2 linked regions of the Bdellovibrio bacteriovorus genome follow. The protein of the gene in region 1 interacts with the protein of each later gene in a pairwise test. Links are inferred from orthologs where the notes say so. Each region holds a gene or a part of one and is shown in the gene's direction. Other genes may lie near its edges.

Evidence for each region.
Region 2: the proteins of AZI87_RS16540 (region 1) and grxD interact in binary tests that used the Escherichia coli proteins (3 or more experiments, as listed by UniProt). The link is inferred for Bdellovibrio bacteriovorus from one-to-one orthologs.

Annotation. Positions count from the first base shown.
Region 1 is NZ_LUKD01000008.1:407,110-413,263, forward strand. Bases 1,702-4,611 are described here. They hold AZI87_RS16540 (BolA family protein), read left to right. Parts: upstream 1,702-2,946; coding sequence 2,947-3,276; downstream 3,277-4,611. Other genes in these bases: AZI87_RS16530 (ParA family protein), read left to right, coding at 1,702-2,310; AZI87_RS16535 (hypothetical protein), read left to right, coding at 2,321-2,938; AZI87_RS16545 (hypothetical protein), read right to left, coding at 3,278-3,538; ettA (energy-dependent translational throttle protein EttA), read left to right, coding at 3,673-4,611. In the rest of the region: AZI87_RS16515 (RluA family pseudouridine synthase), read right to left, coding at 1-514; AZI87_RS16520 (hypothetical protein), read right to left, coding at 511-924; AZI87_RS16525 (hypothetical protein), read left to right, coding at 1,041-1,307; more of AZI87_RS16530, read left to right, coding at 1,381-1,701; more of ettA, read left to right, coding at 4,612-5,343; AZI87_RS16555 (sensor histidine kinase), read right to left, coding at 5,402-6,154. UniProt on the Escherichia coli protein: Transcriptional regulator that plays an important role in general stress response. Has many effects on cell morphology, cell growth and cell division. Acts by regulating the transcription of many genes, including dacA (PBP-5), dacC (PBP-6), ampC and mreB.
Region 2 is NZ_LUKD01000001.1:467,396-472,363, forward strand. The notes cover bases 1,836-4,743. They hold grxD (Grx4 family monothiol glutaredoxin), read left to right. Parts: upstream 1,836-3,092; coding sequence 3,093-3,395; downstream 3,396-4,743. Other genes in these bases: AZI87_RS02185 (LTA synthase family protein), read right to left, coding at 1,836-2,779; AZI87_RS02190 (BolA/IbaG family iron-sulfur metabolism protein), read left to right, coding at 2,860-3,072; AZI87_RS02200 (YgaP family membrane protein), read left to right, coding at 3,397-3,606; AZI87_RS02205 (FAD-binding oxidoreductase), read left to right, coding at 3,615-4,743. Outside these bases: AZI87_RS02175 (helix-turn-helix transcriptional regulator), read left to right, coding at 1-289; AZI87_RS02180 (BON domain-containing protein), read left to right, coding at 419-799; more of AZI87_RS02185, read right to left, coding at 830-1,835; more of AZI87_RS02205, read left to right, coding at 4,744-4,968. UniProt on the Escherichia coli protein: Monothiol glutaredoxin involved in the biogenesis of iron-sulfur clusters.

The DNA of each region.
Region 1 (6,154 bases):
CGCCAACGATAGCGTGTTTTGCCAAAGCCGCGTGTTTGCGGATCTGATGTTGACGGCCTGTTAAAAGACGCAATTCCACCAGCGAAAAATACTTATTGGATTTAAGCACTTTGAAAAGAGTTTTAGCTTCTACGCGGTCTTTCAATAGACCTTGAGGATTTTTACGTCCCTCCGCTTTGTCAGAAATCGGAAAGCTCCACTCTTGCCACTCGTCAGAAACGTCCATGCTGCCGCGAAGAACCGCGTAGTACATTTTTTCTGCTTTGTGAGTTTGAAACTGTTCAGAAAGGGCGGCTGCTGTCTCTTGCTCTGTCGCGACAACCAAAAGACCGCTGGTTTCTTTATCCAAACGGTGTACAGGATAGATGTCGTGGAAAGTCCCCGGATGAAGTTGTTTTTTTAGAACGCTGCGAACGTCGCCAGCTTCATTGTGCACGGAAATGCCAGTGGGTTTATTGATAATCAGCCAGTGTTTTGATTTTTCAATAACAGGCAGTTTGTTCACGGGTTTCATGTCGGGGACTCCTTCAGAATCTCTTGCACTTGCTCGACAAGAAGATCCTGTTCGGTCAAAGCACTGGAAAATAGAAACCTTTCTTTACGGGAGACCGCCAAAGAATGCACGGAAATTAAGACGAGCAGGTTAAAGAAGAACCCCAGCCAGCTTAAAAATAGGAAAAAACTACCCATCAAGAGCAGATTTTTTTCGTAGGCTTTGAGATCCTGATCCTCTTTTCCCTCTTGAAAGGGCTCTAGATCCGAGCGCGACTCACGCCAAAGCAGCCCGGCTTTGCGCAAGTTCGCCTGCATTTTTCGGTACGTGGGACGTTGGACTTTCCTGCGATGAAGCCAGATTTGCAGACCCGTCACCCCTGCCGAAGGAATCCATCCGATGACATAAGCTGCTGCCAATTCCGGAGCCATACATGTCCTTTCTGTAAGTCTAAGGATAGTCTTGAGAGCTGATTCTTAGCAAGAGACGGATGTATACCCAGGAGGGAGATATAAGAAAATGCAACAATAGGTGGCAGGGGGTGATTATGAGTCCTGCCGTCCAAGAGTTTTTGCATTTTTTAGACAACTATCATGAAGACGATCTGGATTATGGCGACTTTAAGCGCGAAGTAGACCTGCATCTGCGCCGAATGATCGAAGGTCTTCATCCTTTGACCCCAGAACAAATCTGGCAACTGCGTAAAATGCGTGAGCAGCTTCTTTGGTCTTATCGCTTCGATGTCGAGGAGATGCGTTCCCTTCTGATGGAGGAATCAAAGCACCTTGAGGATTTTGCGCCACCAGAAATCTAACAGAATAACTCTGTGCGCCGCTCTTGCGCTAAGGAACACCTCTGGGTAGGCTTGATTCACCAGGAGGTTTCTGATGTCAGCATTGGCGCAACAGGAGTTTTGCATCACACTCAGTGATTTGGCCTCTTTCATGGAAATAGCCCCTTCCGAAGTAAAGCAGAAGGCGGAAAAACATCTGCATAAAAAAATCAAGTCGCCTTGGCTTATGCCCGAAGAGGTTCGTACACTCTTGCTGGCTGAAGGTTTTAAGTACCCGCAAAAAGTCATCTCCGTGCAAATGTTAAAAGGCGGGGTGGCGAAGACCACTTCTGTTTTGAACATGGGTTTGCGAGCAGCGATGTATGGCGCGCGCGTTTTATTCGTTGATTTAGATCAGCAAGCCAATCTGAGTTTTGCCCTAGGCGTAGAAGACGAAAGCCTTCCGGTTTGGGTGGATATCGCTGAAAAGCGCAAAAGCATTGAAGAGTGCGTTCGCTTTGTTGAGCCTCACGTGGATTTGATTCCTTCTTCTTTGAACAATTCGGTTTTAGAAAGAGTTCTGATGAACTCCAACCGCAATTGGGCGCAAATGGTGAAAGCTCCTTTAGAAAAAATCAAACACCGCTACGACCTGATCTTAATCGACACGGCCCCGGCTTTAAGTGCGGTGAATACAGCTGTGACGGTGGCTTCCGATGAGGTCATTTTACCGGTGAATCCTGATAAGTTCGCGTTCTTAGGCTTGCAGAAGAACTTGAGCGAATTAGACGATATCAAACAGGACTTCGACTTGGAATTTACGAAAAAAATCCTGTTCACAAAGTTTGATGGTCGTGAAAACACCAGTCATGAACTTTTACAGAAATGCATCGAATCTTTTGAGGATTGCCTGATGAAGGGGTATATTAGAACTTCATCCGAGGTGAAAAACACCGTGCGTTCCGGCAAGGGATTGTTTGCTGGAAAGTCCCCAGCCAAAGCGGATTATGATTTTGTCACTCGAGAAATGTTAGGATTTGTCTAAGAGGTGTCACATGCCAGAAATTAAGCACTACGACGGTAAAAAGAAACATTCATCTAAAGGCGGGCACAAAAAAGCTCACCACCATGATAAGCACGCACCAAAGCGTCGCCCTCATCATGAAATGGAAGCTGATGAGGCTCTTCACGATGAAGAAAACATCGAGATGGAAACTGCGGCGATCATGAACGACGCCGGTGTGATCGTCGACGAAGCGGAAGTGACGATCGAAGAGGCAGATGCTATCAATACCGAAGCGCAAAACGAAGGTGTTCGTCCGGAAGAAATCACGGTGGAAGCTCATCGCGTTTCTGACGAAGACACGTCTCATGAGGATATGATGTCTTCTAACGGCGAAGGCCCCCAAAAAGTTCACTTAGAATTCTACGGCAGCGAATTGATCCGCATGAAAGCTCCCAAAGTCATGGAACTTGCTGACACCGTGGCTGACGAATGGGTTCACGACGGTCAGTTTGAAGGCCTTCCAGTGGGGCATCCTTTGGCGCAAATGGCAGCTGCAAAAGCTTTACGTACAGCCAAAGATGTGGAAAAGAAGCTGGAAGAAAAAGGCGTTTTCGTCATGGCGAAAATGGGTTTGGACTACGTAAAATCCAAGATCGATAAAAAATAAAAGGTTTCATGTCCACACGTGCTACTCGTTTGAATGATATTTTAAGCAAAGCTCTCGTTCCGATCCATATGGAAATCGAAAACGAGAGCTTTATGCATTCTGTTCCTCCCGGCAGCGAGACTCATTTCAAAGTTTTGGTGGTCTCTGAGAAGTTCACGGGAAAATCCCGTATTGACCGCCAAAGAATGATTAACGAGCTTTTAAAAGAAGAGTTGCAAAGCGGTCTTCACGCCTTGACGCAGAAAACTTTGACGCCAGAAGAATGGGAAAAGCAAAAAACAGCCTTGAATTTCGAGTCCCCGGAATGTCTTGGGGGCAGCAAACACGACAGAAAATAAATTAATCGGCGAATTCGTTCAGTTTGGATTTAAGTTCGCCCAGAAGTCTTTTGACTTCACGAAGCTGCTCTTCTTCAGGAGAGATGCGATTGGACATCTGTTCTGTCAGAGTGTCCCAGCTATTCAGTGCTTCGGTTAGATCCTTATTCAGGTTTCCAAACAGCGATTTGCGCGAAGAAGAGGGCTTTTCGGAGGTCTCCGAACGGGCGGCCGCTGCTTCTAAGAGCGTATTCGATTGTTTCTCTAAGACGTCGTCACTCATTATGCTAATTACAATCTGCTTATTTTGTTTGCCGAAAGTGCTTCATGCACAGGGGCGACAGTTTCATAAATGGAACTCCATTTGACAAGTATTTTTAGCCTGGTAAAGATACTCTCTTTTAGGAGTGTGACATCATGTCTCAAGAGATTATCTACACAATGAAGGGCGTAAGTAAAGTATATCCTCCACAAAGATACGTGTTGAAGGATATTTACCTTTCTTACTTCTATGGCGCAAAGATCGGTGTTCTTGGTTTGAACGGTTCTGGTAAGTCGACTTTGCTTAGAATTATGGCAGGTGTGGATAAGGACTTCCTCGGTGAAGCTTTCCCATCCAAAACAATGAAAGTTGGTTACTTCGAGCAAGAACCGCACTTGGATCCCGCATTGACGGTCAAAGAAAATATCTTTGCCGGCATGGGCGAGTTGCCAAAGTTGATGGGCGAATACAACGCGATCAATGACAAATTCTCTGATCCCGATTTGGATCCAGACGAAATGAATAAGCTGATTGAAAAGCAAGGGGCGATCCAAGAAAAATTGGAAGCTTTGGGAGCTTGGGATGTTGATCAGAAAATCGAAATCGTGATGGATGCTCTTCGCTGTCCAGATGGCGATCTTCCTGTGACAAACCTTTCGGGTGGTGAAAAGCGCCGTGTGGCTTTGGCAAGATTGATCATGTCTGAACCAGACATCTTATTGCTGGATGAGCCGACGAATCACTTGGACGCAGAATCAGTGGCTTGGCTTGAACAATATCTTTCGAAGTTCCCAGGAACTGTGATCGCAGTCACGCATGACCGTTATTTCCTAGATAACGTGGCGGGCTGGATCTTAGAGCTTGATCGCGGTGAAGGCATTCCTTGGAAAGGAAACTACACGTCTTGGCTAGAACAAAAAGACAAGCGTCAGGCAAATGAAGCTAAAGACCAAGCTCGCAAAGCGAAAACTTTAGAGCGCGAGTTGGATTGGATCCGTCAAGGGGCGAAAGCACGTCAGGCGAAGTCGAAAGCGCGTATTTCGAACTACGAAAATCTATTGAAAGAAGCCTCTCCAGAGAAAATCCAAGAGATGTCTATCTACATCCCACCAGGACCTCGTTTGGGTGATATCGTCGTTGAGGCGAAAAACATCACGAAGGCTTACGATCACAAAGTTCTTTTGGACGACGTCAGTTTCACGATTCCTCGCGGCGCGATCGTGGGTGTTATTGGACCGAACGGTGTGGGTAAATCGACATTGTTCCGTATGATCACGGGTAAAGAAAATCCAGATTCTGGAAGTTTCAAAGTCGGTGAGACAGTGAAAATCGCTTACGTCGATCAAACGCGTGAAACTTTGGATCCGAATAAAACGATCTTTGAAGAGCTTTCTGGCGGTCAAGACGTGATCCAATTGGGAACTCGCGAGATCAATGCTCGTCAGTACGTTTCTTGGTTTAACTTCTCTGGAACAGACCAACAAAAGAAAGTCGGTCAGTTGTCGGGTGGTGAAAGAAACCGTGTCAATATGGCGAAGATCCTTAAGCAAGGTGCGAACTTATTGCTTCTGGATGAGCCGACGAATGATTTGGATGTAAACACAATGCGTGCTCTTGAGGAAGCCTTGTTAGAGTTCGGTGGATCTGCTGTGGTGATCTCGCATGATCGCTGGTTCTTAGACCGCGTTTGTACTCATATCATGGCGTTTGAAGGGGATTCTAAGATTGAATTCTTCCCTGGAAACTTCACGGAATACGAAGAAGACCGCAAAAAACGTTTGGGCGAAAATGCCGCTCCGAAGCGCATTCGCTTCAAAATGGTGTAAGAGATCGGCTCAAGCTGTTTTGCAAAAAAAGGCTCCCGCAAAGGGGGCCTTTTGTTTTTTAGGGCTGAGCCAGAGGAAGTGTCAGAACCACCTTCGTACCCCGAGGCTGACTGTGAGAAGGGGTTTCTTGCGAAAAAATCTCGATGGTTCCATCCATCATCTGCAAATACTCTTTTACGAGCGGCATGCCATAGCCAGTCCCTTTTTCACCCTGAGTTCCTGCGCGGGTCGTCTGCGCATTGATATTAAAGATCTGTCCTAAAATGGAAGCGGGGATACCGATGCCGTAATCCTGGATTTCAATCACCACCTGCGAGTCCGTGGCATAGGCTTTAAGCTCAATACGGTCCCCAGGGTGAGAGAACTTAATAGCATTATTGAGCAAGTTTAAAAGCACCACATTGCTGAGGATGGTCTTTTCGCCATTGATAAGCATGCGATCCCGCGAAATATCCAATGACAGCTTGATTCCCTTTTTCTGAGCCAAATCCAAAGTGCTTTCGTAGACCTCGTGCAAGACCAGAGTCAAAGAGATGGGTTTTAGCGGAAGAGCCGCTTTACCGTCTTTCACCGATTTCAGGTGGCGGACTTGGGCCAGAAGGCTATTGATGTCATCGACGGCTTTTTCAATTTTTTCAAACTCAAGTGAGCTTAAGTTTTCGCGGTCTTCTTTGGCTTTAACAAGATTGTAGGTCATTGAAGAGAGGGTGTTTGCGATATCGTGGATCAGGACTCTCAAAAGGTTTTCAATATCCAGGTTCTTTTCCATGAGGCGTTTCATGAAGCGTTCTTCGCCCATTATATATTGATG
Region 2 (4,968 bases), on another replicon or contig:
CGCTCACGTTCAAAACTCTTTGCATGAAGCTTTTTTTGAAATGCGACGCCTTAAGATTGCCTACTGTGATGAAAAGAAAAATATCACGGAACGTTTGATCGAACCCCACTATCTGCTGCTCAGTTTTCCCATCTGGTACGTCATGGCCTGGGATCATCTACGTCAGGATCTAAGAGCCTTCCGCGTGGACCGGATTCAAAAAGCTTCTGTGCACGCGCAAGAGACGTTTGATATGCATCATCAGGACCTTTTCCAGAAAACCTTACAAAAATTTTCTGAAAGTCTGTGACTGCACACCAAACCTTGTAATTACACACGGGGCTTCATGATCTTAATCACGCACTCTCCTTTTTGATTCAATTCGAACGCTCTTTGCCGCAATCTTTGAGAAACGCCCGAGCTATCAAAAGGATTCGCCATGGAAGATATGATTGAAGGATTGGAAGAAATGACCGAAGAAAAATCAAGTCTGTGGCCGTGGTTGATTGCCGGAGCCGCAGTCGGAGCGGCGTATGTCTATTTCACTCAAAGCGAATCCGGCAAAAGGATTACAGCTGACGCGAAGGAATATTTCCGCACCGGAACAACCCGCGACGACCGCTTGCAAATGAAGGTGTTTTCGGAATTAAGCCAAATCCTGGGGCCGGGAAAAGAAATTCAAGTGCAGGTGGAAAAAGGCAGCATCACTTTAAGCGGGCCTATTTTGAGCGAAGCGCTTGAAGAAGTTCTAGTCTGCGCTAGACACATCCCGGGCGTTAAAAGCGTCATTAACAATCTTGAAATTCGCCAGCAGCACTGATTCGTGGCCGTCATCTTAAATGCTTCAGTACTAGCGTGTAGGATAATAAAGCTTATTGTCCCACATACCTTCATTGAAATACTGAATAGTGGCTTTCAGCTTTTGCTCCAATGCAAGTTTGCGAGCCTGTTGATCAGCGCTGATTTCAGAGCCCTGCAGTTCTTTAACACCATCACGGTCTAATAAAGAATACATCTGCGGCTCATTATGCCCTGGCGTCCAACGCAGGTAAAAGTCATTGGCAAAAAGAAGATAACGTCCATCAATAAAATTCACCGCCGACTTGTCCCCGTCCACGAACATCGAACTTCCTAAATAGTTCTTATCTTTTTCAGGAATGCCTAAAAAATCCAAAACTGTCGGAGGAATATCAATTTGCTGAACAATTTTTTCGGTATCCACTTGAGGAAATTTGAATGAAGGATGGTACAGGAAAAGAGGAATACGGTAGCTGCCCAGGTCATTTTCATACTCTTTACGATAGTGCATGGACGTATGATCGGCCGTCACAATAAAAAGAGTGTCCTTGTACCAAGGTTTCTTAGCCGCTTCTTCAAAGAATTTTTTTAAAGCGAAGTCCGTGTAAGCAACTGTTTTTAGAATCTCTATCGGCCCTTCAGGAAATTGATCCTTGTACTGCGCCGGAACTTTGAAAGGTTGGTGCGAAGAAAGTGTGAAAACCGAAGTCATGAAAGGCTGAGGCACAGAGTCCAGTTGCACCAGCATCCATTGCAAAAAGGGCTCATCCCAAATCCCCCACACGCCATCGTCATCGGAAGGATTATTGTATTCTTTTGAACCAAAGTATTTTTCCACACCTGCACTTTGCATAAAAGAGTCGAAATACATCGTACCGTTATGACCGCCGTGGAAGAAACTCGTCGAGTAGCCTTTTTGCGAAAGCAAAGTGCCCAAACCCAAAAAGTAATTGGAAGTGAAGTGTGAGGAGATAAAAGGCTCGCTCATCAAGGCTGGAATCCCCGCCATCACCGCGCCCACACCTTCGATCGAACGACGACCGTTGGCATAGGCGTTTTTAAAGACCAAAGATTTTTCCATTAAAGAATCCATGAAGGGCGTATAGCTTTTGCCATTCACAGGGCCTAAGTACTCCTCCCCAAAACTTTCCAAAATAATCAAAACGATATTCTGAGGTTTTGGCGAACGAAGTCCTTCCAATTTTGAACCGACGTAAGCACCATTTAAGTGTCTTAACATGTCGTCTTTATTTTCAAAGTACTTTTCCTGTTTAAGCCCTTGGGCGCCGTAACTTTTAATAAACGTAAAAGACGAATTTAAAACGAGATTATTTAATAACGGCGCTGAAAACACATTGGCACTGACAAAATTCACAGGCTTACTTTGCAAACCTCCGCGAATTCCTATGACCGAAATCACAATCGCTACGAACGACAAGAAGGCGTGCGATAGCCAATACCCCAGCGGCTTTTTTCTTTGCCCTGTCCAGTAAACGCCTTTTTGCTCTTTAAAACTAAGACGGAAGATCGCGAAAACAAATAACACCACCAAAGCGGTGTTGATCAGAAATAAAATCCAATAACTGGAAATAAAATTCCAGATCTTCCCCTGCAACTCGCCCATAATAAAAAGGCTGTCATAAGTAAAGCGGCGGCCCACGAAATTAATAAACTCCGTATCGCCCAGATTTAAAATAAAAAGAGGGATCTGCAGGACCGTGAAACCCAAAGCCAAAAGCCACTGCCACCCTTTTTGCCAGCTGCGAGGCCACGGAACCATGGCGGCTAAAATCAAAGGGGCGGAAAGGCTTAAGACCGCCGAAATATCAAAGCGCAGACCGACAATGAAGGACCACAGAATGTCTGAAACTGCCTTGGATTTAAAAAGGCTCCAATTCCATAGCAGAAACTCTACGCGTGCGAAGAAATAAAAAAGCAGGGCTAAGAGCGCTAAAGCAAAGACTTTTAGCAGCCGTGACGTCGGTCCAAACATATCGCCCATAGTACATCGACCGCCCGTGTCATTCAAGTGGACTTAGCTCTGTGCCTCTGCTACTTTCCCCCTCTATGACACCAGAACAAATGAAAGAAAGATTAGAATCTCACTACCAAGGCGCGAAGATCGAAGTTTACGATCTTACAGGCACTCAAGATCACTATGAGGTGTTCGTGGAAAGCCCTGTGTTCGCGGGGATGACTCGCATTCAACAGCATCAGCATGTGATGGCTTGCTTTGGTCCAGAATTAAAGACTGGCGAGGTTCACGCACTCTCAATCAAGACTAAGATTAAGTAAGTTTTTTAAAAGAGGTTCCCATGACAACTCATGAAAGAATTGATTCCATTCTAAATCAAAACAAAATCGTGCTTTTCATGAAAGGCACTCAACAATTCCCTATGTGCGGTTTTTCTGCACGTGCTTGCGCGATCTTGCAAGACATCGGCGTTCAATTCCATGACGTGAATGTTCTTGAAGACGAAGAAATCCGTTCAGGTATCAAAGAATACGGCAACTGGCCGACAATTCCGCAACTTTACATCAACAAACAATTGGTGGGCGGAAGCGATATCATGATGGAAATGTACCAATCTGGAGAGCTGCAAGAGCTTCTAAAATAACATGAGATGTAATGTTGCCGTTTGGGACCGCATTTTAAGGTTTGTTATTGGCGTATTCTTAACTGCGTACGCCATCGCCGGCGGTCCCTTTTGGGCTTACATCGGTTTGTATGGCCTCATCACCGCTGCTTGGGGCTTGTGTCCTGTCTACGCCTTCTTTAGAATAAGAACTCTGAAAGATTATCATCGCGCGATTCCTGACGAAGAATAGGATGTTGTATGTCCACGGCCCTCATCGAACTTGAAAGTTTTTTGCAAAAAGACCAAATCAAAACCGACGAGGAAAGCCTCAAATACTGGGGTAAGGACTGGACGACTTATTTCGACATCAAAGCCACTGCGATTGTTTTTCCTCGCAGCACCGACGATGTTGTAGCTATTGTAAAGTGGGCCCGCAAAAACAAAGTCGCTCTGGTCCCTTCTGGCGGACGTACAGGTCTTTCAGGATCTGCTGTGGCTTCTCAAGGTGAAGTCGTTGTCTCTTTTGACCAAATGAACAAAATCAAAGAGTTCAGTTCAGTGGATCAATCTGTTGTGATCGAACCCGGTGTTGTCACTGAAGCTTTACAAGAGTTCGCTCACTCTAAAAATCTTTTCTATCCCGTTGATTTTGCGGCGACAGGTTCGTCGCAAATGGGCGGCAATATCGCAACCAACGCGGGCGGCATCAAAGTCGTTCGTTATGGTTTGACTCGCGAGTGGATCATCGGACTGAAAGTGGTGACGGGTTCTGGTGAGGTTCTTGAACTGAATAATGGCCTCGTTAAGAATGCCACAGGCTACGATCTTCGCCACTTGTTCATCGGTTCTGAAGGAACTTTAGGTTTTATCGTTGAAGCGACAATCCGTTTGGCTCCTGCGCCCCCACCTATGAAGGTGTTGGTGATGGCCGTCAGTGGTCTTGATGCCGTTATGAAAGTCTTTGCGGAATTTAAAACCAAGACTTCACTAGTAGCGTTTGAAATGTTCTCGGACAAAGCTTTGAACAAGGTTTTAGAAAACACCGGCCTGCCGGCTCCGCTAGAAACCAAAGCTTCTTTTTATGTGTTAGCTGAAGTGGAAGCTCGCAACGAGCAAGATGAAGAACATGCTTTGGGCGTTTTTGAAAAATGCTTAGAAGAAGGTTGGGTGATTGACGGAGTCATCAGTCAATCCGACGTTCAAGCGGCGACCTTTTGGCGCTACCGTGAAGACATCTCTGAGTCTTTGGCAAAGTATTCTCCCTACAAGAATGATATCGCCGTCACAATTTCAAAAGTGCCACCGTTCATGGATGACTTAGACAAAGTTTTGGCGCAAGCCTACCCCACTTGGGAAGTCGTGTGGTTTGGTCACATCGGTGACGGTAACTTGCACATCAATATTTTGCGTCCTGCGGGAATGACAAAAGAAGAGTTCGTGAAAGAGTGCCGCAAAGTCGACATCATGGTTTTTGAGACGGTAAAAAAGTATAAGGGATCCATTTCTGCTGAACACGGTGTCGGTATGACAAAACGATCTTTCCTTTCTTACACCCGCTCTGAAGCCGAGATTGAAATCATGCGATCAATCAAAAAAGTGTTTGATCCCGACA